4 regions of the Polaromonas sp. CG_9.11 genome follow, and region 2 is predicted to be linked to each of the others. Evidence: predicted binding sites of a transcription regulator. Region 2 holds the regulator's gene; each other region holds the start of a gene.
The links. Region 2 encodes sigma-54, which starts transcription at its own class of promoters, with help from an activator protein. Its sites were predicted from a motif close to TGGCANGNAANCTGCTTT; they were not measured.
Positions count from the first base shown of each region.

Region 1: the regulator sigma-54 is predicted to act here: its motif matches at 2,975-2,992, upstream of glnK (P-II family nitrogen regulator).
Region 3: the regulator sigma-54 is predicted to act here: its motif matches at 4,287-4,304, upstream of glnA (type I glutamate--ammonia ligase).
Region 4: the regulator sigma-54 is predicted to act here: its motif matches at 2,241-2,258, upstream of IWX85_RS18455 (ammonium transporter).

Region 1 covers NZ_JADOVE010000006.1:52,662-60,009, forward strand. Annotated here, with positions in the region: gene metH (methionine synthase) at 1-1,165, shown strand, start outside; gene IWX85_RS06765 (YifB family Mg chelatase-like AAA ATPase) at 1,293-2,837, opposite strand; gene glnK (P-II family nitrogen regulator) at 3,175-3,513, shown strand; gene IWX85_RS06775 (ammonium transporter) at 3,548-5,104, shown strand; gene IWX85_RS06780 (SMP-30/gluconolactonase/LRE family protein) at 5,248-6,174, shown strand; gene glcE (glycolate oxidase subunit GlcE) at 6,444-7,348, shown strand, end outside.
Region 2 covers NZ_JADOVE010000013.1:114,567-121,914, reverse strand. Annotated here, with positions in the region: gene IWX85_RS12405 (filamentous hemagglutinin N-terminal domain-containing protein) at 1-1,339, shown strand, start outside; gene IWX85_RS12400 (L,D-transpeptidase) at 1,379-2,188, shown strand; gene lptA (lipopolysaccharide transport periplasmic protein LptA) at 2,390-3,031, shown strand; gene lptB (LPS export ABC transporter ATP-binding protein) at 3,036-3,833, shown strand; gene IWX85_RS12385 (RNA polymerase factor sigma-54) at 4,129-5,679, shown strand; gene IWX85_RS12380 (class I SAM-dependent RNA methyltransferase) at 5,925-7,348, shown strand, end outside.
Region 3 covers NZ_JADOVE010000009.1:45,485-52,832, forward strand. Annotated here, with positions in the region: gene ntrC (nitrogen regulation protein NR(I)) at 1-883, opposite strand, end outside; gene glnL (nitrogen regulation protein NR(II)) at 939-2,036, opposite strand; gene IWX85_RS09320 (hypothetical protein) at 2,072-2,611, opposite strand; gene glnA (type I glutamate--ammonia ligase) at 2,821-4,236, opposite strand; gene IWX85_RS09330 (molybdopterin-binding protein) at 4,463-5,287, opposite strand; gene IWX85_RS09335 (EI24 domain-containing protein) at 5,284-6,216, opposite strand; gene IWX85_RS09340 (sterol desaturase family protein) at 6,224-7,330, opposite strand; gene IWX85_RS09345 (polysaccharide deacetylase family protein) at 7,336-7,348, opposite strand, start outside.
Region 4 covers NZ_JADOVE010000031.1:906-8,253, reverse strand. Annotated here, with positions in the region: gene IWX85_RS18460 (RNA-binding protein) at 183-644, opposite strand; gene IWX85_RS18455 (ammonium transporter) at 967-2,169, opposite strand; yybP-ykoY riboswitch at 2,328-2,535, shown strand; gene IWX85_RS18450 (TMEM165/GDT1 family protein) at 2,542-3,108, shown strand; gene IWX85_RS18445 (homoserine O-acetyltransferase) at 3,339-4,565, shown strand; gene metW (methionine biosynthesis protein MetW) at 4,562-5,170, shown strand; gene chrA (chromate efflux transporter) at 5,188-6,567, shown strand; partial or broken gene IWX85_RS18430 (SulP family inorganic anion transporter) at 6,637-7,348, shown strand, end outside.

The DNA of each region.
Region 1 (7,348 bases), on a different contig from region 2:
CGATGCTTCGCGCAGCGTCAGCGTGGCGCAAAGCCTGCTGTCTGACAACGCCGCCAAATACATCGCCGAGCTGAACGCCGACTACGACAAGGTGCGCACCCAGCACGCCAACAAAAAGCAGGTGCCGATGTGGCCACTGGCCAAGGCGCGCGCCAATGCCACGGTGATGGACTGGGCCAGCTACACGCCCCCCGTGCCCAAATTCGTTGGCCGGCGTGTGTTCAAGAATTTTGACCTGGCCGAACTCGCCGAGTTCATCGACTGGGGACCGTTCTTCCAGACCTGGGACCTGGCCGGCCCGTTCCCGGCGATCCTGAAGGACGAGGTGGTTGGCGTCGAAGCGGTGCGCGTCTATGCCGACGCCAGGCGCATGCTCAAGCGGCTGATCGAGGGCCGCTGGCTCACCGCCAACGGCGTGATGGCCCTGCTGCCGGCCAACAGCGTCGGCGACGACATCGAGATCTACACCGACGAGTCGCGCAGCGAAGTCGCCATGACCTGGAACGGCCTGCGCCAGCAGACCGAAAAAACAGCCGTTGACGGCGTGATGCGCCCCAGCCGCTGCCTGTCCGACTTTGTCGCGCCCAAGCTGCTGACGCCTGAATTGATAGCTTCTCGCGCCCTTGCAGTGGGCGTAAAGGGCCAAAATAGCTCAAAAATTGCCGATTACATCGGTGTTTTTGCCGTCACCGCCGGCCTGGGCGCCGAGAAAAAGGAAAAGCAGTTCGTGGCCGAGCATGACGACTATTCATCGATCATGTTCAAGTCGCTCGCCGACCGCCTGGCCGAAGCTTTTGCCGAAGCCCTGCACCAGCGGGTCCGGCAGGATTTGTGGGGCTACGTGCCGGCCGAGTCGCTCGACAAGGACGCGCTGATTGCTGAAAAATACCAGGGCATCCGCCCCGCACCCGGCTACCCGGCCTGCCCGGACCACAGTGCTAAGAAGGAAATGTTCGCGTTGCTCCACGCCGACGACATCGGCATGGCGCTGACGGAAAGCCTGGCCATGACGCCTGCGGCCAGTGTCAGCGGTTTTTACCTGAGCCATCCCGAGAGCACCTATTTCAGCGTCGGCAAGATTGGCGATGACCAGCTCCAGGACCTCGCCCAGCGTCGCGGCACCCGGGCCGAAGACCTGCAGCGCCTGCTGGCGCCCAACCTGTAATTTCCGCAAACGCAAACGCAAACGCAAACGCAAACGCAAACGCGCACCGCACCTGCAGTGCTGCCCTCCAGCCGGCAGCTTCGCGTCGGGTTCGCGCTGCCCGTGCGAGCCGGAACCACGCCGTCTTTCAGTGCGCCGCCTTCAATGCGCGCCGGTACTGCACCGCCTCGGCCACATGCGTCACCTGCACGGTTTTGGCGCCGGCCAGGTCGGCAATGGTGCGCGCCACCTTCAGGCAGCGGTGAATGCCCCGGCCTGACCAGCCCAGCCGCGTTGCCGCCACATTGAGGAACTTGGCCGCTGCCGGGTCCAGCTGGCACTGCGCATCGATGGCCTGGCCGTCGAGCGCCTGGTTGGCGCTGCCCTGCCGGGCCATCGCGCGTTCCCTGGCCTGCACCACCCGGCTGCGCACCGCCTCGGTGGATTCGCCCGGCGCCGCGTTCACCAGCTCATCGGCGGCCAGGCTGCCGACTTCCACATGCAGGTCGATGCGGTCAAGCAGCGGCCCGCTGAGCTTTCCCTGGTAGCGTGACACGACCTCGGGCGAGCAGCGGCAGGCGCGCAGTCTGGAGCCCAGGTAGCCGCAGGGGCAGGGGTTCATGGCAGCGATCAGCTGGAAGCGTGCCGGGAATTCCGCGCGCTGCGCGGCACGCGAAATCGTGATGTGGCCCGACTCCAGCGGTTCGCGCAGCGCTTCCAGTGCGGCGCGGGGAAACTCCGGAAGCTCGTCCAGAAACAGCACGCCCCGGTGCGCCAGCGAGATTTCACCCGGGCGTGGTGGCGAGCCGCCGCCCACCAGCGCCACCGCGCTGGCTGTGTGGTGCGGCGCGCAGGTCGGACGCACAGCCCAGTGGTCCAGCGTGAAGCGCCCGCCCAGCGAGGCGACGGCAGCGGTTTCCAGTGCTTCCTCCGTCGTCATGGCCGGCAGCAGGCCGGCAAAGCGCTGCGCCAGCATCGACTTGCCCGAACCCGGCGCGCCGACCATCAAAAGGCTGTGCCCGCCGGCCGCTGCAATTTCCAGCGCGCGGCGGGCGGCGGCCTGGCCCTTGACATCGGCCAGGTCTGGATAGGCAGGCTGCCGTGACGGCGCGGTGGACGCCACGCGCGTCCAGCCGTCACCGGCTTCGGGAAGGGCATCGCCTGGCAAAAACTGCCGGACCACGTCGAGCAGATGCTGCGCGCGGTACACCTCGGCTTGCGGCACCAGCGCGGCCTCCTGCGCGCTGCCTTCGGGCAGCACCAGCCGGGGCAACGGTTCCGGCGTACCACGCGCCGGCCGGGCAATGGCCACGCTCATGGCCAGGGAACCGCGAACCGGCCGCAGGTCGCCGCCCAGCGACAGCTCGCCGGCAAACTCATACCCCGCCAGCTTGCGCGCGTCAATCTGGCCGCTGGCGGCCAGGATGCCCAGCGCAATCGGCAGGTCAAAGCGGCCCGAGTCCTTGGGCAGGTCGGCCGGCGCCAGGTTCACCGTGATGCGCTTGTTGGCGGGAAATTCCAGCCCGGCATTCTGGATCGCCGAGCGCACCCGCTCGCGCGCTTCCTTGACTTCGGTATCGGCCAGTCCGACCAGCGTGAAACTCGGCAGGCCGTTGGCGAGGTGCACTTCAACGCACACCGGACGCGCTTCAAGCCCCAGCAAGGCACGGCTGTGCACTAAAGACAGGCTCATTCGGTGACTTCCTTATAAATGCATCAATGTTGTGCGTTGCAATTGCATCAAAATGGTGCGTAACAGCTTGTAAGTCTCTAGCGTAACCCGGTAGCCGATGAAATCCGCCAAGCGTTTTCGGGCGAGCAAAAAATAGCTGGCACGGTCCCTGCTAAACAAGTTCCGCCAACCTTAAAAAATTTTCGGGGATTCCATGAAATCAAGCTTCGTCACCCTCGTTGATAGCGGCCGCTTTCGCATCAAGAACACGCTGGACGTGATGCTTACAACAACCCTGTAATGCGTCGGCAGCGCCATCGGACTGCTGCCTCGTCATTCATCCTGGAGGAAAACTGAAATGAAACTCATCACTGCCATCATCAAACCGTTCAAGCTGGACGAGGTGCGCGAAGCCCTCTCCGGCATGGGCGTGCAGGGCATCACCGTGACCGAGGTCAAGGGCTTTGGCCGTCAGAAGGGCCATACCGAGCTGTACCGGGGCGCCGAGTACGTCGTCGACTTCTTGCCCAAGGTCAAGATCGAAGCGGCTGTGTCCGATGACCTGGTGGAACGCGTGATTGAAGCCATCGAAACCTCGGCCCGCACCGGCAAGATCGGCGACGGCAAGGTTTTTGTGTACGACCTTGAGCAGGTCGTGCGCATCCGCACCGGCGAAACCGGCAAGGAAGCGCTCTGACATCACTCCCCTGAAAAAAAAGAGAAACATTGCCATGAAAAAAATGATTGCTTCCCTCCTGCTGGGACTGAGCTTGCTGGGCACGGGCGCATTCGCTCTGGCGCAGACCCCGGCACAGGCGCCTGCCGCTGCCGCATCTGCCCCGGCTGAAGCCAGTCCCGATGCCGCCGCCGCACCCACCGTGCCCGCTGCCGCGGCCGCACCTGCCGCCGCCACAGCAGCTCCGGGCGCCGAGGCCGCCGCTGCGCCGGCCCCTGTTCCCAACAAGGGCGACACGGCCTGGATGATGGTCTCGACAATCCTGGTGATATTGATGGTCGTGCCTGGCCTGGCGCTGTTCTACGGCGGCCTGGTGCGCAGCAAGAACATGCTGTCGGTGCTGATGCAGGTCATGGTGACGTTCTCATTGATCGTCGTGCTCTGGTTCATCTACGGCTACAGCCTGGCCTTCACCGAGGGCAGCGCTTTCATCGGCGGCTTTGACCGGTTGTTCATGAAAGGCATCTGGGACAACGCCGCGGGCACGTTTGCCAGCGCGGCCACGTTCAGCAAAGGCGTCGTGATCCCCGAGATCGTCTTTGCCGCCTTCCAGGCCACCTTCGCCGGCATCACCTGCACCCTGATCGTCGGCGCCTTCGCCGAGCGCATCAAGTTCTCCGCCGTGCTGCTCTTCATGGTGATCTGGTTCACCTTCAGCTATGCGCCGATGGCGCACATGGTCTGGTTCTGGATGGGGCCTGATGCCTACACCGGCAAGGAAGTGGTCGATGCGATGAACGGCAAGGCCGGCTACATCTGGCAGTCGGGCGCGCTGGACTTTGCCGGCGGCACCGTGGTGCACATCAATGCAGCCGTGGCCGGCCTGGTCGGCGCCTTCATGGTCGGCAAGCGCATCGGCTATGGCAAGGAAGCCATGGCGCCGCACAGCCTGACGCTGACCATGGTCGGTGCCTCGCTGCTGTGGGTGGGCTGGTTCGGTTTCAATGCCGGCTCGGCCTTGGAAGCCAACGGCTTTGCCGCCCTGGCCTTCATCAACACGCTGGGCGCAACGGCCGCAGCCGTGCTGGCCTGGTGCCTCGGCGAGGCGCTGATGCGCGGCAAGGCGTCGATGCTGGGCGCTGCCTCGGGCGCCGTGGCCGGCCTCGTGGCCATCACCCCGGCAGCCGGCAACGTCGGCATCGGCGGCGGCCTGGTGATTGGCTTTGTCGCCGGTTTTGCCTGCCTCTGGGGCGTGCATGGCCTGAAGAAGCTGCTCGGCGCCGACGACTCGCTCGACGTGTTCGGCGTGCATGGCGTGGGCGGCATCGTCGGCGCGCTGCTGACCGGCGTGTTCAACTCGCCGGCCTTGGGCGGCCCCGGCTTTGTGGCCGACTGGGTGACGGCCACCGGCATCGCTGCCGCCGACTACTCGATCGTCTCGCAAGTGTGGATCCAGGCCAAGGCCGTGCTGATCACGGTGGTGTGGTCGGGTGTTGTGTCGTTCATCGCCTACAAGATCGTGGACCTGACCATCGGCCTGCGTGTCAACGAAGAAGACGAGCGCGAAGGGCTGGACATCACCTCGCACGGCGAAACCGCCTACAACCGGTAAAGAGTGCTTGGGTTGAGAAGCTGACAGAAGTCTCTTGGGGAAGTTTGGCCCGCTGGTATCTCGCCAGCGGGCTTTTTTTTTGCCGCTACAGTCGCAGTCGTGGCCGACCCCTTCGCTGAACCACACGGCCCAAGGAGAAAAGCATGCCCTGGCAAATCGCCATTTCACAGCCCAGCGAACTGGGTGAATCCCCGTTTTGGCACCCGGACGAGCAGCGCCTGTACTGGGTGGACATTCCCGCCCGGCAGGTCTGCCGGTCAACAGGCTCGGACGGCAGCGTCGAGCGCTGGAGCCTGCCGTCCGAGCCCGGCTGCATCGCACCGGCCCGCAGCAACGCCCAAGGCACCGGCCTGGTCATTGCCCTGCGCGACGGCATCTACCGCGCCCGGCACTGGGGCGGTGAGCTGGCGCTGCTCGCCCCCGCGCTGCACGACCCGGCCACCACGCGCTTCAACGACGGCAAGGCCGATCCGCTGGGCCGCTTCTGGGCCGGCACCATTTATGAACCGCGCGACGCCGCCCGCGCGCAGCTTTTTTGCCTGGACGCCCGGGGCGGCCGCCCGCCGGTCCTCGACGTGAAGGCGGCCGACGCCACCACGGCCAATGGCCTGGCCTGGTCGCCCGACGCAGCCACCCTGTACTGGGCCGACACGCCGCGCCATGCGGTCCGCGCCTGGGACTGGCATGCCGCCAGCAACACCCTGAGCCGTGAGCGGGTGTTTCATTCATGGCCCGGCAAACCCGAAGGCTGGCAGCCGGGCAGGCCCGGTTATGGCGGCCGGCCTGACGGCGCGGCGGTCGATGCAGAAGGCAACTATTACGTCGCCATGTATGAAGGCGGGCGGCTGCTCAAGCTGTCGCCCGCCGGCGAGCTGCTGGCCGTGTTCGCGGTGCCTGCGCCATGCCCGACCATGCCCTGCTTTGGCGGCGCCGACCTCCGGACGCTTTACCTCACGACCGCGCGCCATAGCCGTCCGTCGGACGAGCTAAAACGCTGGCCTGATTCAGGCTGCATTTTTTCGATGCCGGTCGAGGTGCCGGGGCTGCCGGTGAATTTCTTCACGGATTGAAGACCCACCTGCTGTTTATCGATAAAAAAAGGTGTTTGCGCACGCCGATATTGCATATATAGCTATATTATTGATAGCGTTTTGGGGCGTTTTGGGGCGTTTTGGGGCGTTTTGGGGCGTTTTGGGGCGTTTGCATGGCGCTGCATGGCGCTGCATGGCGCTGCATGGCGTTATATGCCGTTAACAAGCGACAGCCCGCAAAAAACCGCACACGCCGCATTCAAAAAAATCAAACCCCCTGAACGCCTTGCACGCGTACCATTCTGGCCATGAATGCAGACACTGACATGACGACATTGATGGCCGGGCGCGTTCGCGCTGCGGCGCGCACAGGCACGCCCTTGCGCATACGCGGCGGCGGCAGCAAGGACTTTTACGGCCAGGCGCTCCGGGGCGACGTGCTCGACATGGACGCTTATTCCGGCGTCATCAGCTACGAGCCGAGCGAGCTGGTCGTTACCGTGCGTGGTGGAACCCCGCTGGCCGAACTGGAGGCGCTGCTGGCCGAACAAGGCCAGTGCCTGCCCTTCGAGCCGCCGCACTTCGGCCCCCATGCCACGGTGGGTGGCATGGTCGCCAGCGGCCTGAGCGGCCCGGCGCGCGCCAGCAGCGGCGCGGTGCGCGACTACCTGCTGGGCGTGGTGCTGCTCAACGGCAAGGGCGAATGCCTGACCTTTGGCGGCCAGGTCATGAAAAATGTCGCTGGTTATGACGTGTCGCGCCTGATGGCCGGCACGCTGGGCACGCTGGGCGTGCTGATGGAGCTGTCGCTCAAGGTGCTGCCGGTCGCCCCCGGCGAAGCCACGCTGCAGTGCAGCGGCTTGAGCCAGCAAAAGGCGCTGGACCTGCTCAACCGCTGGGGCGGCCAGCCGCTGCCGCTCAACGCCAGCTGCTGGGTGCGCGATGCAAGCGCTGTCCCGACGCAGGACTTGCTGTTCGTTCGCCTGCGCGGCGCGCTGGCCGCCGTCGAGGCCGCATGTCCGCGCATGGTGGCCGATGTGCAGGCGGCCGGCGGCCAGGCGGTGCCCATGGACCCGTCCCAGGCTGGCGCCGACTGGCATGCCTGCCGCGAGCAGACGCTGCCGTTTTTCGCGCAGCCGCCTTCGCCTGATGCCTGCCTGTGGCGCCTGAGCGTGCCGCAGACCGCGCCGGCGATGAATTTGCCGTATGTGCC
Region 2 (7,348 bases):
TGAGGCGGCGCAGGGTAAAACGGGCACCTGGCTGATTGACCCGCAGGACTTCACCATTGGCAGCCTGTCCACGGACAACATCTCTGGCACGACGCTTTCAGCCTTGCTGGTGACCAACAGCGTGACCATCAGCACGGCAACCGGAAACGATGTCATGGTCGCCGGTACCCCGCCTGTGACGAGTCTGTACACAGCAACACCCGGCAACGGTGACATTCATGTCAACGACGCCATCGCATGGTCAGCGAGTTCGAACCCGACGACGCTGACGTTGCTGGCGAAAGGAAATGTCAACATCAACAAGCCAATCACTGCCACCAATGGAAACCTGGCGGTGTGCTGCGGGCGCGATGTGAATGTGAAATTGGGCGCAGACATCACGACGACCAACGGAAGCGTTTTGCTCAGTGCCGGCAATGACATCAACTTGATAGGCGCTTTGTCGACAACCAACGGCAACGTCACCATGTGCGCCGCAAACGATGTCAACATTCAGGGAAAGATCACACTGACCCACACCACCAGCATCATTCCCGGTCAAAGTCTGGGCCTGCCGCTTGGCCTGGTGCTGAGCGCCGGGTATGGCGCCAGTGCCCCGGGCGCTGGCGGCACGGTTGTTTTTGCTCCGCTGGCACCGGCTGCGACTGTCACGAATGCGCCGACGACCATTTATTACAATCCGGTCGCGTACACCACGCCAACCGATTACTCTGGCAACATCATCGGTGCCGCGCCCATCCAGCACATGCTGGTATTTGCTCAGGGCCAGGACAAAATCGCCGACGGAACCACCACGGCAACGGTCGCTTCGTTGAAAGGAAGCCCTGTGGGCGATGTGACGCTGGTTGCAGGCCCCGGCAGTACGGCCAATTTCGCTACCCCGGACGTGGGAGTGAACAAGACCATCACCTTGACCGGCTACAGCCTGGGCGGTGCAGACGCCAATCGATACGCCTTGGCCGTTCCTTGCTGTGGCCCGGTTGTTTCAACAACGACCGCGAATATCACAGCGGTGGTGCCGCCGGTCGTGGTGCCGCCTGTGGTGCCACCGGTCGTGGTGCCACCGGTCGTGGTGCCGCCTGTGGTGCCACCGGTCGTTCCAATTAAGGAAAATACGCCACGTCCACTGCCTCCCGTGTTGACGCCGTCAACACCGCCTGCCGTCGTTCCTCCTGGGTACGTTTTCACGGTGCTTCCGCCAGCGTCTGTGCAGCCGCCCGTTCTGGTAGTTGTCACACCACCGGCACCACCGGTTGTTGCGCCTGTTGTGGTATCAGTCCCACCGCCGCCCGAGCAATACGAGGCGCCAGTACGCAAGCCCAAACCGGAACGCAATTAAAAAGGCTGTTATGGAAAAACCTGAAAAATATTGGCGCTCATGATGCGAGAAGTTTTTCTGGGCTTGCTGGCCACAGGATTGATTTGCACCCAGGCGTATGCATCGCATGATGCTGCGCACTTGCCAGACCCTGGGCTGGCATCGTCTGTTCTGTCCGCTGAAGGCGGCGCCGTCCCAACGGTCACGCAAACGCAACCCGCAGTGGCGGGAAAAAGCGCAAAACGCGCCAACTTTGAACAGACCAACGCCTCCAAAGAAGCCCGACATGTGGCCAATTGGGTGGTTGATTCAGGCGACAACCTCAACAAGCCCTTTGTCATCGTGGACAAGCTGGAGGCCAGGGTATTTGTGTTCGATGCAAAGGGCCAACTGCGCGGAGAATCTTCCGCGCTGCTCGGACTGGCCAGAGGCGATCACTCAGTCCCCGGCATCGGAACCAAAAAGCTGTCAACCATTCGCCCGGAGGAACGCACCACGCCGGCAGGCCGTTTCGTGGCCAACCTGGACAAAAACCTGAAGGGCGATGAAATGCTCTGGGTGGACTACGACACGGCCATCTCCATGCATCGTGTGGTCACTGGCAATGCCAAGGAACGCCGCGCCGAAAGGCTGGCCAGTTCTTTGCCGTCAGAGCGCCGAATTTCTTATGGCTGCATCAATGTTCCCGTCAAGTTTTACGAAAACGTGGTGAGTCCTGCTTTCACCGGAACGGACGGCATTGTTTATGTGCTGCCCGAAACCCGTTCGGCGCGTGAAGTTTTCGGCTCGTACGACGTCGGAGAGCGTGTGCGCCTGCAAGCTGCAAGCCAGTCACATCCGATACTGCCGGAAGCACACGGTTTCAGGTGATGCGCTTGCTGTCGGGAAGCACGCTTTTCGCAGCAGGGCCGCTTGCTCGCCACAAGATCTGAAGAAGGCTAGTTTCAGCGGCGGCTGCCAGTGCAAGTCAAGACTGGCGACCAGGGGGGAATACCGATTATTTTCTAGAGGATTCTGGCCCTGCCGGCATGGCTACAATTGAAAAAATATCACCCGCAAGAACCGTGCCTCATGAAAACCCCTTTTTTCCCTCTTCTCCTGGCTGCCATCCTGGCAGCGGGTGCCGTGCTTCCGGCCGCGGCGGAAAGAGCCGACCGCGACAAGCCGATGAATGCCGAGGCGGATTCCCTGCGCTATGACGACCTCAACCAGACCAGTGTCTTCACCGGCAACGTCGTCATCACCAAGGGAACGACCATCATCCGGGGCGCGCAGGTCGATGTCAGTCAGGACCCGGAGGGCTACCAGCTGGCCGTGGCCACGGCAGCGCCGGGCAAGCTTGCCTATTACCGCAAGAAGCGCGACGGCGTCGATGAATACATCGAAGGCGAAGGCGAACGCATCGAATACGACAGCCGCGCCGACCTGGTCAAGTTCATCAAACGCGCCGTGGTGCGCCGGTTCAAAGGCGCGACGCTGAGCGACGAAACCACCGGCGGGCTGATCGTGTACGACAACAACACCGACGTGTTCACCGTTGATGCCGGCGCGAAAACTGCCACTGCGGCAAACCCTGGCGGACGGGTCCGCGCCATGCTGTCGCCGCGCGCCCCTGCGACGGGCGCCACGGCAGCGCCGCCGGCCAGCGGACCGGCGCCCGTTTTACGCCCCAGCACCACGCTGGGCACCGGCACAGCCCCGAAAGCCCCCTGACCCCATGAATCGAACGATTGAAACGGTTCCTCCGCAGGAGGGCGCAGTCCGCCTTGACACACCCAGCAGCCTGGTCGCGCAGGGACTGCGAAAGTCCTACGGCAGCCGGCTGGTGGTGCAGGACGTGTCGCTGTCGGTGCAAAAAGGCGAGGTTGTCGGCCTGCTGGGCCCGAATGGCGCGGGCAAGACCACGTCGTTTTACATGATCGTCGGCCTGGTGCGCGCCGACGCGGGCCAGATTTCCATCGACGGCCAGCCGGTCGAGCACATGCCGATCCACCTGCGCGCGCGCCTCGGCCTGAGCTATCTGCCGCAGGAAGCGTCGATTTTCCGCAAGCTCAGCGTGCAGGAAAATGTGCGCGCCGTGCTGGAGCTGCAGCGCGATGCCGCCGGCAAGCCGCTGGCCCGCGCCGAGCTGGAGTCGCGGCTCGATGCGCTGCTCGACGACCTGCGCGTGAGCCACCTGCGCGACTCGCCGGCCTTGTCGCTGTCAGGCGGCGAGCGCCGCCGCGTCGAGATTGCCCGCGCGTTGGCCACCCAGCCGCGCTTCATCCTGCTGGACGAGCCGTTTGCCGGCATCGACCCGATTGCCGTGATCGAGATCCAGCGCATCATCGGCTTCCTCAAGTCGCGCGGCATCGGCGTGCTGATCACCGACCACAACGTGCGCGAAACATTGGGCATCTGCGACCACGCCTACATCATCAGCGACGGCCACGTGCTGGCCAACGGCACGCCGGCCGAGATCGTGAACAACGCCGATGTGCGCAGGGTCTACCTCGGCGAACACTTCAAGATGTAGCAATGGCCCCCACGCTTGTCACTTTATGTACTGCGCTGCCCCCCGGGGGAGCTGCCCCGCCTGCGGCCTGGCAAAGCCAGTTCCGCGGCCGGTACTTGCACGAGCGGGAAAGGTTGCCAGCCGCGCCTGTGACAATCTTGCGCCTAGCATCGCTGGATACATCAGGTGGGACGGCAGGGCATCCCCGCCAGCCCCAGTACCGGCCGCAGGACCGGCTTTGCCGGACTGCAGGCGGGGCAGCCCCCTCGGGGGGCAGCGAACCACGCGCAGCGGGGAGCGTGGGGGCTATATCTTCATGAAACAAGGCCTGTCCCTTCGCGTCTCGCAGCACCTGGCGCTCACGCCACAGCTGCAGCAGTCGATCCGGCTGTTGCAACTCTCGACGCTGGAGCTAAGCCAGGAAGTCGAGCAGATGCTCGACGAAAACCCTTTTCTCGAACTGGCGGACGACAGCGCGCCGCGCGAGGAGTTTGGCCTGGAGCACACCGACACCCCGGTCAGCCAGGACAGCCGTGAATTCGAGTCTGCTACAGATTCAATAGCTGCAAATACAGACACAGCAAGCGCCAGCACATCAAAAGAGTCTGAAAACACGGCAGAGGCCGGCACCGAGGCGGCGCTGGAAGAAAGCTGGGAAGGCGATGGCTCGGTCGAGTCTTTGCCCGACGACAGCGAATGGGGCGGCGACGCGCCGGCGCGCAAGAACAACCTGGACGACAGCGACGTCGAAGCCTCCGACCTGACCGGCGCCCATGTGTCGCTGCAGGACCACCTGCACCGGCAGGCGCTCGGCCTGCGGCTGTCCGAACTCGACCGGGCCGCCCTGCACTTCCTGATCGAGTCGCTCAATGACGACGGCTACCTGGAAGACAGCCTGGCGTCACTCGCTGCCGGACTGGCCAGCGGCAACCCGGAGCAGGCCGAAGAACTGGAGCAGCCCTTCGCCATCGCCTTGCAACTGCTCCAGCACATGGAGCCTGGCGGCGTCGGCGCGCGTACCCTGGCCGAATGCCTGCGACTGCAGCTGCTCGACTGCAAAAACAGCATCGAGTCGCGCGCCGCCATGGCGATCTGCCAGCAGCCGATGGAACTGCTGGCCAAGCGCGATGTCAAGCGACTGTCGCACCTGTGCAAATGCACCGAAGACACCATCAAGGGCGCGATCGGCCTGATCGCCCGGCTCGACCCCAAGCCCGGACGCCGGTTTGCCAATGTGGAACGCAATCTGGTCGTTCCCGACGTTCTGGTCGTCAAGTCCGGCCGGGGCTTCAAGGTCACGCTCAACAGCGACGTCATGCCCCGGCTGCGGGTCCACGACATCTACGCCAGCGCACTGCGGCAGCACGGCGGCAGGGGCGGTGGCCAGGCGCTGCAGCAGCGGTTGCAGGAAGCGCGCTGGTTCATCAAGAACATCCAGCAGCGTTTCGACACCATCCTGCGCGTCAGCAACGCCATCGTCGAGCGGCAGAAAAATTTTTTCACCCACGGCGATCTTGCCATGCGGCCGCTGGTGCTGCGCGAGATCGCCGACGAGCTGGGCCTGCACGAATCGACCATTTCGCGCGTCACCACGGCCAAGTACATGGGCACGCCCTTCGGCACTTTCGAGCTGAAGTATTTCTTTGGCTCCGGGCTGGGCACCGAAACCGGTGGCAATGCATCGAGCACCGCCGTGCGCGCACTCATCAAGCAGTTCGTGGCGTCCGAAAGCCCCAGAAAGCCGCTCAGCGACAGCCAGATTTCAGCAATGCTCAAGGAGCAGGGTATTGAATGCGCCCGCCGCACCGTGGCCAAATACCGCGAGGCATTGCGCATTGCGCCGACCAATCTGCGCAAGGCACTCTGAACAGGCCATGCGCCTTTTGCAATGTCCGCTGGCCCTCATCCCTGCCTTCTCCCAGAGGGAGAAGGAGCCAGCCGGGAAAGATTTGTGGGTGCGCAAAGACCGTGCTGCTGCCTTTTCTTACGCCCTCTCCCTCTGGGAGAGGGCGGGGGTGAGGGCTGATACCGAGGGCGGCCCTTGCCATGTCCGCCAGCCGATGCACACTGCCCCTGCAGTCCACAGCCGCAGCAGCCCAACCTGAAAACACCATGAACCAACTCCAACTCTTCCTCCCCTGCGCCGCCGGCGTCGAAAACCTCCTGGCCGCCGAAGTCCAGCGCATCACCGGCATCGAGGGCAAAGCCTGGCGTGCCGGCGTCCAGCTGCAGGCCTCGTGGCGCGAAGCGCTGCAGCTCAACCTGCACAGCCGCCTGGCCCAGCGCGTGCTGATCGAGCTGCAGCACGGCCCCTACCGCAGCGAGCAGGACCTGTACAACGCGGCGGCCAGTGTCGCCTGGGAAGTCTGGTTCACGCCCGCGCAGACCTTCAAGGTCGAAATCACCGCCCAGCACAGCCCGCTGCAAAGCCTGAACTTTGCCGCGCTGAAGATCAAGGACGCGATTGCCGACCGCTTCCGGCACAAGTTCAACGACGTGCGCCCCAGCGTCGACACCCGCTGGCCCGACGTGCGCGTGTATGTGCACCTGACCACCGACACGGTGACGGTCTACATCGACACCTCGGGCGAGCCGCTGTTCAAGCGCGGCTGGCGCGAGGACAAGGGCGACGCGCCGCTGAAGGAAACGCTGGCCGCCGCGATGATCGCCGCCAGCGGCTGGAGTGGCGACGAAGGGCAGTGCAAGCAAGGCGTGCCGCTGTACGACCCGTGCTGCGGCTCGGGCACGATTGCCATCGAGGCGGCGCAAATCGCCTGCAACATCGCGCCGGGCATCAACCGCCGCTTTGCCTTCCAGAAGTATTTGCCTTTCCAGGGCCACGTGTGGGAAGGCCTGCTCGACCAGGCCGAAGCAGCGATCACCGAGCCCACCGCGCCGGTGTTTGGCAGCGACGTGTCCTTCCGCATGGTCGATTTTGCCGAGCGCAATGCCGAACGCGCCGGCGTGGCCCATGCCGTGCAGTTTCGCGGCGGCGACGCGCTGCAGCGCATGCCGCCCGCGCCCGGCGGCGTGATGCTGGTGAACCCGCCGTATGGCGAGCGCATCGACGTGGCGGGCGTGGCCGGCACCAGCGGCGTGCAGCAGCGCGAGCAGCGGCGTTCGCAGTTCCAGGGGCAAAGCGTCGATGAATTTGGCCAGCCGCTGGTTCGCCCCGAGCGCGACATGCGCTCAGGCCGGGAAGAGCGTCATGCGCGCAACGAGCAGGACAGCCGCGAGGACAGCGGCTTCGAGCCGCCGCGCGACCGCTCGGCCAACCCCGGCCGCGAGCAGGCGCACAACGCCTGGGGCGAGGAAGCCTCGGACTTCTTCCCGCAACTGGCGGCCCACTGGAAGAAAAACTACGCCGGCTGGACCGCCCACGTGCTCACGCCCGACCTGAAACTGCCCAACAAGATGCGCCTGAAGGAGTCGCGCCGCGTGCCGATGTGGAACGGCCCGATCGAATGCCGGCTGTTTCGCTTCGACATGGTCGCCGGCTCGGCGCGCGGCAAGCCTGCTGGCGTGCCCGAAGCGCA
Region 3 (7,348 bases), on a different contig from region 2:
CGCGAAAGCCGCCTTCCTTGACGCGCTGCTCCAGGTCCTGGTGCGTGGCGGCAATCACCCGCACATTGGTCTTGACGGCGTTGTGCCCGCCCACGCGGTAGAAATTGCCATCGCTGAGCACACGCAACAGCCGGGTCTGCAGGTCGAACGGCATGTCGCCGATTTCATCAAGGAACAGCGTTCCCCCGTCCGCCTGCTCGAAGCGGCCACGGCGCAGCGTCTGCGCGCCGGTGAAGGCGCCGCGCTCATGGCCGAACAACTCGCTTTCCAGCAAATCCTTCGGGATGGCGGCGGTGTTGATGGCGATGAACGGTCCGTTGGCGCGTGGCGAATGCTTGTGCAGCGCACGTGCCACCAGTTCCTTGCCCGAGCCCGATTCGCCGGTGATCATCACCGTGACCATGCTCTGGCTCAGCCGGCCAATGGCGCGAAACACGTCCTGCATTGCCGGCGCCTGGCCCAGCATCTCGGGCGCGGCGGCCATGCGTTCCTCGGCCACTTCCTCGCGCTGGCTTTCCTCCACGGCGCGGCGGATCAGCTCGACCGCCTTGTGAAGATCGAAAGGCTTGGGCAGGTATTCGAACGCCCCGCCCTGAAAGGCCGACACGGCGCTGTCCAGGTCGGAAAAGGCCGTCATGATGATGACCGGCAGGCCAGGCAGCCTGGCCTTGACCTTTTCAAGAAGGTCCAAACCCGAGCCACCGGGCATGCGGATGTCGCTGACCAGGATTTGCGGTCCGTCGCCTTCGGTGGCAACCTCGAGCGCCGCCAGGACTTCGCGCGGATTGGTGAAGCTGCGCGTGGGCAGACCTTCGCGCAGCAGCGCTTTTTCCAGAACAAACCGGATGGACTGGTCATCGTCAACAATCCAGATCGGTTTCATGCTTTGGGGTCCCTTTGCTTCGAGCGTGGTTATCTTTGATGAAAGACAGCAGACTTCAGGGCAGCGGTATCAGCAGCTTGAAGTCTGTATGGCCGGGCCGGCTTTCGCACTCGATCAAACCGTGGTGTTGCTGGACAAAGGTTTGCGCCAGTGTCAGCCCCAGCCCCGAACCGCCTTCACGCCCTGAAATCAGGGGATAGAAAATACGGTCTTTGATGGAGTCCGGAACACCCGGCCCATTGTCAATCACATGCAATTCCAGTGCCAGTCGATAGCGTTTCTTGCCAAAAGTTATCTGCCGCGCAACCCGCGTCCTGAAAGTGATGGTCGCGGCTCCTGCCGTGATGTGTTCGGCCAGTTCCTGGGCCGCATTGTGGGCAATGTTCAGCACGGCTTGAATCAGCTGCTCGCTGTCGCCGCGAAATTCGGGAATCGACGTGTCGTAGTCGCGCACCACCCGCAGCCCCTTGGGAAACTCCGCCAGGATGAGTGAACGAACCCGCTCGCAGACCTCGTGGATGTTCACGTCGCCCACCAGGTGGGGCCGGCGGTGCGGCGCCAGCAGGCGGTCCACCAGCGTCTGCAGCCGGTCGGCTTCATGAATGATCACCTGCGTGTATTCGGTCAAGTCCTTGCCGATTTCCATCTGCAACAGTTGCGCCGCGCCGCGAATGCCGCCCAGCGGGTTCTTGATTTCGTGCGCCAGGTTGCGGATCAGTTCCTTGTTGGCCTGTGCCTGGTCAATCAGGCGTTCCTCGCGGTCCTGCTTGGCCTGCTGCTCCAGCGGGAGCATTTCCACGATGGCTTCGCCAGGCGTGTCGGTCTGCGCGACCACGACATGCACCGGCATCGGCTCATGGTTCAGGCGCCGCAGCCAGGCGTCATAGCGCAGCGCGGCAAATTCATTGCTGCCCGCGCCTTCCAGCGCATGCTTGAGGATCTGCGGCTCGGTGAAGCATTCGGGCAGTTGCGAGCCCTCGATGGTCCGGCGCGAGGTGCCGAGGGCGTCTTCGAGGGCGGCATTGGCAAACACCACGCAGCCATCGGTGCGGACCACCGCAACCAGTGTGGCCAGCAGGTCAAAGGCCTGGAAACGGATGGTGCCCGAAGCCGGGAAGGAAGACACAAAGGTGGGGGCGGATGGCTTTTTCAAGCGTCCATTTTCATCCAGAAGCCGATCCACCCGGCTTAATTTGCTGCCGGCAAGCGGGAAATCTCGCGCTTCAGGCCGGCAACGTCGCTCTGGCTGCGCGCAATGCTGTCTTTCAGGTCGCTGACACGGTCAAGGTAACGCTGGTAGTTGCGACCCTCGATACCTTGCTTCTCTGGCTCGCCGTTGTTGTATTCCTTTTGCAGTTCGGCCAGCCGGGCATCGGATTTCCTGAGTTCCGACTCCAGGATGATGCGCGAATCGCTGTCGCGCGCCCGCTGGTCGGGGTTGCTGTCCGCACGCGAATTTCCCGCTGCCGGGCTGGTGGCCACGCGCGCAGGCGCTTTTGGAACCGGCGTACCCTGCACTACCGTGACATTGCCGCCGGAAACCTCTTTGCAGTTGCGCGATTGCGCATCCTTGACGTTGTTGATGTATTCAGGCGCTGCGCCACCAAGGCCGGCGCAGCGAAAAATCTGTTGCGCCCAGGCAATGGAGCCGGGGCCAAGCAACAGCAGCGACACCAGCGACAGGCTGGAAAGGGATGGCAGGGAATACGGGAATGAGATGTTGTTCATAGGAAAATGTCCAGCGTCTGGAGCCGCTTGCATGCAGTGTGCGGGATGGAGACAAGAATCGCCTGAGAGTATGCGTCAAAGCGGAAAAAATGCGAAATCTGCAGCGCATCTATTCCACACGCCCATGAAAAAAGGATGGCAGACGCCATCCTTTTTTCATACGTCGCTGGCCTTCCTGCTTGCCAGGGAAGCCAGCGGCTGGGCCGTGCTTACAGCGAGAAGTACATGTCGAATTCGACCGGCGCGACTTCAACGCGGGTGCGGTTGACTTCGCCCATCTTCAACTCGATGTAGGCATCGAGCATGCTGTCGGTGAACACGCCGCCCTTGGTCAGGAAGGCGCGGTCCTTGTCCAGTTCTTCCAGCGCCTGGTCCAGGCTGTGGCAGACGGTGGGTACCAGTTTGTCTTCTTCCGGCGGGAGATGGTACAGGTCCTTGGTGGCAGCTTCGCCGGGGTGGATCTTGTTTTCCACGCCGTCCATGCCGGCCATCAACAGGGCCGCAAAGCCCAGGTAAGGGTTCATCAGCGGATCGGGGAAGCGCGCTTCGACGCGGCGGCCCTTGGGGTTGGCCACGTAAGGAATGCGGATCGACGCCGAGCGGTTCTTGGCCGAGTAAGCCAGTTTGACCGGAGCCTCGAAGTGCGGCACCAGGCGGCGGTAACTGTTGGTGCCGGGGTTGGTGATGGCGTTCAAGGCACGGGCGTGCTTGATGATGCCGCCGATGTAGTGCAGCGCAAAATCGCTTAATCCGGCATAGCCGTCCCCAGCAAACAGGTTTTTGCCATCTTTCCACACCGACTGGTGCACATGCATGCCCGAGCCGTTGTCGCCAGCGTAAGGCTTGGGCATGAAGGTGGCGGTCTTGCCGTAGGCGTTGGCCACGTTGTGCACCACATACTTTTGCAGGATGGTCCAGTCAGCGCGCTCGACCAGGGTCGAAAAACGCGTGCCAATCTCGTTCTGGCCAGCGCCAGCGACTTCATGGTGGAACACCTCGACCGGAATGCCGAGTGATTCGAGGATCAGGGACATTTCGGCGCGCATGTCCTGCGTGCTATCAACCGGAGGCACGGGGAAATAGCCGCCCTTGACGGTCGGACGGTGGCCCCGGTTGCCGCCTTCGAGCTTGGTGCCGCTGTTCCACGGTGCTTCGTACTCTTCGATTTCGTAGAAGCTGTGGCCCGGCTCGGTGCTCCAGCGCACACCGTCGAAGATGAAGAACTCAGGTTCTGGTCCGAAGTAGGCGGTGTCGGCCAGACCGGTGGACTTCAGGTAGGCTTCTGCGCGCTTGGCGATGGAGCGCGGATCACGCTCGTAGGCCTTGCCATCCGTTGGCTCGATCACGTCGCACGTCATGATCAGCGTCGTTTCCTCAAAGAACGGATCAATATTGGCCGTGTTCGGATCGGGGATCAGTTGCATGTCCGAGGCTTCAATGCCTTTCCATCCGGCGATGGACGAACCGTCAAATGCATGACCGTCGGTGAATTTGTTTTCATCAAAGTGAGACACGGGCACCGTGGTGTGGTGCTGTTTGCCCCGGGTGTCGGTAAAACGGAAGTCAACGAACTTGACTTCGTTTTCCTTGACCATGTTCATGACGTCTGCGACGGTCTTTGCCATCAAAATCTCCTGTACTGGATGGTGGTTTAAAAATTCGGCTCAATTTTTTGAATGCACTTTTTGTGCCAAAGCCGGGTACACCGGGGTTTTGCCAAACCCGTCATTGTGCCGCTGCTATTGTCGCTACTGAATGTCGATTGACTTGTTTTGAAACAGCAGTTTTAAAAATTAAGCTTAAAATGCACTTGTATGGTGCATATATGGTCTCAATACGGCATTTTTCTTGTTATCGCACCAATTCGGGGCCAAGCTTAAGATCGAACTTGTGCAAGCCTGCCAGCAAAGCGGGATAAGCGCGGTTGACGGCATCCGCCGTCCCTTTGACGCCAAGTTCAATATGACGCCCATATTCTGGATGGTCGACGCTGGGCAGGCTGAACACCTTCACGCCGGCGTGCTCGGCTTCAATTGACAGCATCAAAGGGGTCAGCGCGGCTTCCATCGATCCCATCACGATGACGGATTTTTCAACAGCGCAAGTCGCCTGGTGCAAGTGGGCATAGCTGTTGTTTAAGACCCACTCGACCATTGGCCAGGCCATGACAGGAAAGCCGGGTACAAAATGCACCGCGCCCTGCCCGGCCTGGCAGGTAAAACCGGGAATCTTGTTGTAGGGATTGGGAATGATCTGGGCACCGACTGGAAACACGCCCATGTTCAGGCGGTGCAGGTTGTCATGGCGGTCGGGCTCGTAGGCGGCGCCCTGCTCTTTGGCCGTGTCGCGTATGCGTTCCTCGATCAGCCGCCTGGCTTCGGGATGCAGCGCCAGTTCCACGCCCAGCGCCCGGGCGGCGCACTGGCGGGTATGGTCGTCCGGCGTCGCGCCGATGCCGCCGGTGCAGAACACCACATCACCCGACGCGCGGCTGGCGGCAAAGGTGCGCGCCAGCGTCGCGGTGATACGCTCCGGGTCGTCGCCGACATACTCAGCATAGGCCAGCGCCAGACCCCTGGCTGCCAGCAGTTCGATGACTTTGGGCAAATGCTTGTCGGTGCGCTTGCCTGAAAGAATTTCATCGCCAATGATGATGAGTCCGAATGAAGGGGTCATGCAAAAGGGTCCTGGAGTTTGGTGGTGGAGTCCGGCGGGACGCCGCCTGACAGTGTGGAAAAAACCGGCGCGGGCGACTCGCCAACTATTAATTCTGTAGCAGCTTGTGCTGAGAGCGCCTGCGCTGCAGCATTGCTTCGCTTGCGAAGCTGCTCCAGCGCGGCCAGGCAGTAATGGGCAAACCAGAGCGATGAAAAGGCGAACACCAGGGTGTAGATCCAGATCGCCAGCGGTACCAGGATTGGCGCCATGGCGATGAACATGGCGCCTGAGGCCCAGAGCAGGCTGGGCGCCGCGCCAAGGTAGCCGCTCAGCACGCCGATGCCGAGCAGAGGCAGGCGGTTTTCGCGGAACAACTGCTCGCGTTCCTCGCGGCTGGCGTGGTCCGCCAAAGCATCGTAGGACATGACGCGATAAGTCAGCCAGCCCCAGATCAGCGGCGGCAGGATCAAAATCAGCGGCGGCACCAGCCAGAGCGGAACCGTCGCCACCAGCGCCACGATGGCCAGCAAGGTCGACCCCAGCGACCAGATGATGCTGGCGAGCATCGAGCCACCCTTTTTGCGCTCCAGCTGGGGGAACCGCCGGCTTGCCACCAGCACCACCATGCTGGGCGTCATGAATACCGCTACCAGCAGCAGAGTCGCGACGACGATCACCGGAATGGCCAGGAACAGCACCAACGCCGGCGCCAGCACCAGGCGCAGGCTGCCGAGCCCGATGCCGTCAAGCCAGTGCACCATGGCATTGACCAGCTCGAAGCTTTCCAGGCTGCCGCGCACTGCGACCAAGGCGTCTTCCCAGTAAAAGTAGCCCAGCGTCAGCGACAGCACGCCCATGATGATGACGGGCAGGATCGACAGCGCGATGACGCGAGGATGCAGGCAGTACATCACCGCCCGCCAGAAGGAATCAAGCATGGTGTTCATGAAAGCGTCATGCCCGACCGAACAGCCGCTTCATGCCCAGCCACTGCTGCGACCAGAAACCGCTGCCGTAGTCGCGATGCCTCTCGACCTGGTCGCGCACACCGGTCGGGTCATAGCGAAGCTCGAAATTGGCTGTGCCAAACAACATGTCCCACCACGGCAGCAGCACGCCGAAATTTTTCCCGCCGAGTTTAAAAACCCCCACGCTCCCCACTTCGTGTGGTTCGCTGCCCCCCGGGGGGGCGCTGCGCCTGCGGCCCGGCAAAGCCGGTTCCGTGGCCCCGACTGATGGAAACGCCCCCAAGCTTGTCGCTTCGCGTACTGCGATGGGGCTTGCCAGGACCGGCGTTTCGTGACCGATGCCGATGCTGTGGTGCAACCGGTGAAAGCGCGGGCTGACCCAGAGCCGCTCGCCCACCCGGCCAAACCAGAGCCGCACATTGGCATGCTGGAAGCTTTCGCTCAGTTGCGTCAGCGCGACGATGAGGATGAACTGGTCCGACGCCACGCCGATCAGCTGCGCGACGACCACGACGACACTGTCGATCAGGATGCTGTCGAGCAGGTGGCTGCGGTTGTCGCTCCACATCGTCATCTGCCGCTGTGAATGGTGCAGTGAATGCAGCCGCCACCACCACTCCAGCTGGTGCTGGCCGCGGTGCGTCCAGTAGGCGACAAAGTCGAACACCAGCAGGTAGATCAACAGGCTCACGACGGCCTGGTCGGTTACGCCGGGCCACAGCTGGTCCAGGTGAAAAGTGCCGTAGCCGGCGGTGCGCAGCGCGCCGAAGGCTGCATCAAACCAGGGATCAAGGGTAAAAAAGAGCACCAACCGGAACAGCCCGAGCCGGTGGATCAGCGTGTAGAGCACATCAATGCGGATACTTGCCCTGTCAGCGGGCGAGTCCATTGCTTCGACCGGCCGCCAGCGTTGCAACGGTCCTATCACCGCCAGCAGGATGATGACCTGCAGGACGCCGATCATGAACCAGGCCGTCGCCGCATAGGCATCCTCGAACAGGCTGCTCATGTCGAGTGCAAACAGCGCGGGTTGCACCAGCGCCTGGAACAGCCAGCCTTGAACACCTGCAAAAATTCCAGTCATCCAGTCCATCGGTTCTATTTTCCAGTC
Region 4 (7,348 bases), on a different contig from region 2:
GCATCCATATTCCCGGCACCGGCAGAACCACTAAGGGTGTTTACTTGCCATCGAAAAAAGTGAACTGGAATGCCGAACGGCTTCAAAACCGAAGTCTTGAAGCCGTTTCAAGCTGTCTTTAATCAGAGACTGAAGAAGCTGTTTTTGCAGCCCAATTGGCCTGCCGGTAAATAGCGCAGGGCTTAGTAGCCGCCGCGTCCACCGCCGCCGCCACCGCCACCGGAACGTCCGCCGCCAGAGCCGCCGCCACCGTACGGGCTGCGAAAACCACCGTCGCTGCCGCCGCCGGAAGAACGACCGCCACCGCCGCCGCCGTATCCGCCGCCGCCACCGCCACCGCCACCGCCGTAGCCGCCACCGCCACCACCGAAGCCGCCGGTGCGTGGAGGACGTGCCTCCATCGGACGGGCTTCGTTCACAACAACGCTGCGGCCGCCCAGAGGCTGACCGTTCATGCCGTTGATGGCTGCTTGTGCTTCCGCATCGCTGGCCATTTCGACAAAACCAAAGCCCTTGGAGCGACCGGTGTCGCGTTCCATCATGACTTTGGCGCTGGTAACAGCGCCGAATTGACCAAAAGATTGCTGCAGGTCTTCGTCACGCACCGAGTAAGGCAGGTTGCCGACGTATAGTTTGTTGCCCATGAAGGGACTCCTCTAAAACACATAAATAAAAGCGATGGGGTCCCGAAAGCACAACAAATCTTGAACGTACCGCTGTAGCGCGCGAAACTGACCGATCACCTAACAAGTACAAATTTTGAATTTGTACCCACATATTATGCTTCAGTTCGTCAAAAGAACCGCAGTGGAATTTCCGCATGGAACACCATGCCACCAAGATTTGGTAGGTAGAAACACTGAGTTTCTGAAAGTTATTTTGGAGCCAAATTTGTTCTGAATTGATCGCCGTTGTTGAGAAGCCAAAATCGCTCGGATTGCGTGTAATTGCACTAGTTGCATAAAGTTACCAATTGACTTCGTGTTCGGGCGTTGCACCAATGCGGTGAATCGACCGGTCGGCGCCTTCAAACTCTTCTTCCTGGGTCAGGCGCAGCCCCAGCGTCCACTTGAGCGTGCCATACACCACGCAGCTCATCAACACCGCCCACATGACGCCCAAGGTGGTGCCGATCAATTGCGCGCCAAAGCTGACGCCGCCCAAACCCCCCAATGCTTTGCTGCCAAAAATCCCGGCGGCCAGTCCACCCCAAGTGCCGCAGACGCCGTGCAGCGGCCAGACCCCCAGTACATCGTCAATCTTCCATTTGTTCTGGGTCAATGTGAACATCACGACAAACACGGCGCCTGCGACAGCGCCCACGGCCAGCGCCCCCAGCGGATGCATCACGTCAGAACCTGCGCACACTGCAACCAGTCCTGCCAATGGGCCGTTGTGTACAAAACCCGGGTCGTTTTTGCCAAATGCCAGCGCAGCCAATGTGCCGCCCACCATGGCCATCAGTGAATTCACCGCAACCAGTCCGGAAATCTTGTCGAGCGTTTGTGCACTCATCACGTTGAAACCAAACCAGCCGACGATCAATATCCATGCGCCCAATGCCAGAAAAGGAATGTTCGACGGGGGATGTGCCGACATCGCGCCATCCTTGCGATAACGATTGCTGCGGGCGCCGAGCAACAGGACTGCCGGAAGTGCCAGCCAGCCGCCCATGGCGTGAACCACGATCGAGCCGGCGAAATCATGAAATTCGGCACCGGTGACCGACAGAATCCAGGCCTGCACGCCAAAATGGTGGTTCCAGGCGATGCCTTCAAAAACCGGGTAAACAAATCCCACAATGACGGCTGTTGCAATCAACTGGGGATAAAAGCGCGCACGCTCTGCAATGCCGCCTGAAATGATCGCCGGAATGGCTGCTGCGAACGTCAGTAAAAAGAAGAACCTGACCAGTTCGTAGCCGTTTTTCGCCGCCAACTCCTCGGCGCCAACAAAAAAATGGGTGCCATACGCCACGCCGTAGCCCACGGCAAAATAAACCACGGTGGAGACTGAAAAATCCACCAGGATTTTGACCAGCGCATTGACCTGGTTCTTTTTGCGCACCGTGCCAAGTTCCAGAAATGCAAAACCGGCATGCATCGCCAACACCATGATGCCGCCCAATAAGATGAACAAAGCGTCATTGCCCTGTTTTAGTGCTTCCATAACGCGCTTTCGAAAGTGATATGTGATTGTTTGGTGCATTTTCTGGCGAATGCCGAAAATTGCACCAAAACAAAGCAAGAAACGCGCCGTGAAAAAGGCTTTTCTTGGTGCAACGCCGATGGTCCATGCCAGCGGCATTGGAAGCCGCCGATACAATGCCCGCTGTCATTGGGGAGTAGCCGCCCTTCTTTACTGAAAGGGGTTTGCGTCAACAGACTTGTCTGGCCTTGCTAAAAAAGGCCGACATGGCGCAAACAGCAGTTAGCCTGGCGAGACCTTTGACTGCACAGCCTCCAGAACTTGTAAAAAGCTTCGGGCCGGGGATGTCGTGCAGTCATTGGTTTTTTTGATCCGGCCTGAGCTGTTTGTTGCATGGAAGCTTTCCTCGTCTCCACCGGTATCGTCGGCCTCGCTGAAATGGGCGACAAAACCCAGCTTCTTGCGTTGGTGCTGGCGGCAAAATTCAGAAAACCCTGGCCCATTGTTCTGGGCATCCTGGTGGCCACTGTGGCAAACCATGCCATGGCAGGCGCATTGGGCGCGTGGGTGACGACTCTCCTGGGACCGCAAACCCTGCGCTGGATACTGGGCGTCTCCTTTATTGCGATGGCCGTGTGGATGCTGATTCCGGACCAACTCGATGACGACAACAACGCCGGCAAGCCACTGCGTTTCGGGGTGTTCGGCACCACGGTCTTCGTGTTTTTCCTGGTTGAAATGGGCGACAAAACTCAGATTGCCACCGTCATGCTGGCCGCGCGTTATGACGCCTATTTCTGGGTGGTGGCCGGCACCACGCTGGGCATGATGCTGGCCAATGCGCCGGTGGTCTGGCTCGGCAGCCGTTTCATGCACCTGATTCCGCTGCGCGTGGTGCATATCGTGTCGGCACTGGTTTTTGCCGTGCTGGGCGTGTTGGCGCTGCTGGTGCCAGCGTAGGCGCTGGCCGGATTGCTATACTGGCAATGCGCTGATTTGCTCAGCTTGCGGGCGCGTAAAAAGTACGGCTAAAGACGATTCTCCCCATGAACCCGGACTCGCCTTGGCGATGCCGGGTTTTCTTTTTTGCGCTTCGCCTTGCTGTTTTCCTGTCCTGATCTTGAGTCTGTCTTATCGTGGATCCATCAACAGTGCCAACTGCCTCCGTCCTTGTCGCCACGCCCGAATCGATGCACTTTGCCGAGCTGCTGCCGCTGCGCAGTGGCGCCTCGATCCGTGCCTACAACCTGAGTTATGAAACCTACGGCCAGCTCAATGCCGACAAGTCCAACGCGGTGCTGGTCTGCCATGCGCTCAACGCCTCGCACCATGTGGCGGGCGTTTATCTGGACGACGCCGGTCAGGTCAGGGACAAGTCCGAGGGCTGGTGGGACACCATGATCGGGCCGGCCAAGCCGCTCGATACCAACCGGTTTTTTGTCATTGGCGTGAACAACCTGGGCTCGTGCTTCGGTTCCACCGGGCCGATGCAGACCCACCCGGACACGGGTGAGGTGTATGGTGCCGATTTTCCGGTCGTCACGGTGCAGGACTGGGTCAACGCCCAAGCCCGGCTGCTCGATGCGCTGGGCATCGAGACGCTGGCCGCCGTCATGGGCGGCAGTCTCGGCGGCATGCAGGCATTGGCCTGGACGCTGCAATACCCGCAGCGGGTGCGCCACGCCGTGGTGGTGGCCAGCGCCCCCAACCTGACGGCCGAAAACATCGCCTTCAACGAAGTCGCGCGTCGCGCCATCGTGACCGACCCGGATTTTCATGGCGGCCACTTCTACCGCCACGGCGTGCTGCCCAAACGCGGCCTGCGCATCGCCCGCATGATTGGCCACATCACCTATTTGAGCGACGACGTGATGAACGAAAAATTTGGCCGCCAGGTGGTGGCCCCCACGCTCCCCGCTTCGCGTGGTTCGCTGCCCCCCGAGGGGGCCGCTGCGCCTGCGGACCGGGAAAGCCGGATCCGCGGCCCTGGCTTGGACGGAATGGGTGCTGCCCTGGCCAACGTTGCGCCTTACCGCTACACCACTCAGGACGTCGAGTTCCAGATCGAAAGCTACCTGCGCTACCAGGGCGACAAGTTCGCCGAGTACTTCGACGCCAACACTTATCTGCTGATCACCCGGGCCCTCGATTACTTCGACCCGGCGGCTGAATTCGGCGGCGACCTGAGCCGCGCGCTGGCGCAGGCCAGCGCCAAATTTTTAATCGTGAGCTTCACCACCGACTGGCGCTTTTCCCCGGCACGTAGCCGGGAAATCGTCAAGGCCTTGCTCGACAACCAGGTTGATGTGAGTTACGCCGAAATCGACGCGCCGCACGGTCATGATGCCTTTTTGCTCGATGACGCACGCTACATGGGCATAGTGCGCTCCTATTTCGAGAGCAAGGTGATGCTATGAATGGAACGACGCAAACCAACCTGCCGCCGTCTCCGGACCAGCTGTCGATTGCCCGGCTGGTGCCCAAGGGTTCCCGCGTGCTCGATCTGGGCTGCGGCAATGGCGCGCTGCTCGACCACCTGATCCGGGCGCGCGGTTGCTCGGGCTACGGCGTCGAGATTGATGACGCGAACGTGCAGGCCTGCGTGGCGCGCGGTGTCAATGTGATCCAGTTCAACCTCGAAGACGGGCTGGCGCTGTTTGGCGACGCTTCGTTCGACGTGGTGCTGCAGATCGACACGCTGCAGCACTTGCGCAATGCCGAAGTCATGCTGCGCGAAACGGCGCGCGTGGGCCGCATCGGCATCGTCGCCTTCCCCAATTTCGGCCACTGGCCGAACCGGCTGGCCGTGTTGCGCGGCCGCATGCCGGTGACCAGGGTGCTGCCCTACCAGTGGTATGACACGCCGAACATCCGCGTCGGCACGCTGCAGGACTTTGCCGCGCTGGCCCATCAAAACCGGCTGCAGATTCTCGATTCATTCGGTTTGCAGGATGGCCGTGAAATCCGTTTCTGGCCCAATGCCCGCGCCAGCCGGGCGGTGTTCAAGCTGCAGCGGGCTTGAGCGCGAAGTCACGAACCATGGACATTTCGTCTTCCTCCTCTGAGGCGCCCACCCGCATTTCTTTGCGCGAGGCCTTGCGCTTCTGGCTGCAGTTGGGCTTCATCAGCTTTGGCGGGCCGGCCGGGCAGATTGCCATCATGCACCGCGAACTGGTGGAAAAGCGCCGCTGGGTGTCGGAAAAACGCTTCCTGCATGCACTGAACTTCTGCATGCTCTTGCCCGGCCCCGAAGCGCAGCAGCTGGCGACTTACCTCGGCTGGCTGATGCATAAAACCCGGGGCGGCGTGGTGGCCGGCACGCTGTTCGTGCTGCCCTCGCTGGCGCTGCTGATTTTTCTGAGCTGGATCTACCTGGCCTTTGGCCAGCTGCCGCTGGTGGCGGGCATCTTCTACGGTATCAAGCCGGCCGTGGCGGCGATTGTTTTGCATGCCTTGCACCGCATTGCCAGCAAATCATTGGGCAATCCGATGCTGGCGCCGGTTCCGTGGGCGATAGCAGCTATTAGTTTCATAGCGGTTGCAGTCTTGAAGCTGCCTTTCCCGGTGGTCGTGCTGAGTGCTTTGCTGACGGGCGCGCTGCTGGCGCGTTTCGCGCCGGGTGCGCTGGCGGGCCGCGGCAGGCATTCATCGGCAATCCGCGTCACGAATGCCCCGGCTTTGATCGACGACGACACGCCCACGCCAGCGCACGCGCGGTTCAAGTCGTCGCGGCTGGCCGCCGTGCTGGCCGTGGGCGCCGCGCTCTGGCTGCTGCCGATGGCGGCGCTGGTCGCGGCCAACGGCTGGTCAGCCACGCTGACGCAAACCGGCTGGTTTTTCACCAAGGCGGCGCTGCTGACGTTTGGCGGGGCCTACGCCGTGCTGCCTTACGTGAACCAGATGGCGGTCGAGCATTACCAGTGGCTCAGCACCGCGCAGATGATGGACGGCCTGGCGCTGGGCGAAACCACGCCGGGCCCGCTCATCATGGTGGTGGCGTTTGTCGGCTTTCTGGCCGGCTGGGGCCAACAGGTGCTGGGGCCCGATGCGCTGTTCCTGGGCGCCGCGCTGGCGGCCTGCGTGGCGACCTGGTTCACCTTTTTGCCGTCCTTCATCTTTATCCTGGCGGGCGGGCCGTGGGTCGAATCAACGCGTGGCAACCTCAAGCTGACCGCGCCGCTGGCGGCCGTGACGGCGGCCGTGGTCGGTGTGATTGCCAATCTTGCTCTGTTTTTCATAGCTGCTGTCGCTTATCCAGCCGGCGCAGGATGGAATTTTGATACAAAACCCGACTGGATGGCGCTTACCCTGGTCATGCTGGCGGCGCTGGCCTTGTGGCGGCTCAAGTGGGGGGTGATTTCGGTGATTGCCGCTTCAGCGGTTGCCGGCCTTGCGCTGCGGCTGGCTGGTTGGGCCTGATCGCTCTCGCACAGATGTCGGGCCTGCCGCGCGCTGCCGACGCCCTCAGCCAGCGGTATGCTCTGGCCCATGCACGCCTCCCCTGAAAGTCCCCGCGCCACTTCGGCGCACCGGCTGGCACGCCGTCTGCTGGAACGGCTGTTTGGTAATTGGGTGCGCTGGGTCACGCCGGCCACACTGCGCGCCGATGCCATGGCTGGCCTGCTGGGTGCGGTGCTGGTCCTGCCACAAGGCATTGCCTTTGCCACGCTGGCCGGGCTGCCGCCTGAGTACGGGCTGTACACGGCGATTGTTCCGTGCATCATCGCCGCGCTGTTCGGCTCCAGCTGGCATGTCATGTCGGGGCCGACCAACGCCAATTCGCTGGCGCTGTTTGCCATGCTGTCGCCGCTGGCCCTGGCTTTCAGCCCGGCCTACATCCAGCTGGCGCTGGCCGTGACCGTGATGGTTGGCGTGCTGCAGTGGCTGATTGGCGCGCTGCGCCTGGGCATGCTGGCCAATTTCATTTCGCCGGCGGTGCTGTTCGGCTTTACCTCGGGCGCGGCGCTGCTGATTGCCGTGCATGCCTTGCCCGATTTTCTGGGGATTGCCGCCGCCCCCGAACACGGCGCGGGTGCGGTGCTGGCGCATGTGTTCACGCAACTGCCGTCGGCGAAACCCGCCGCCCTGGCCGTGGCCGCCATCACGCTGGCCGTCGCGCTGGGGCTGCGCCGTTACCGCCGCCGCTGGCCTTACATGCTGATCGGGCTGGTGGTGGCGACGCTGCTGGCGTGGGTGTGGA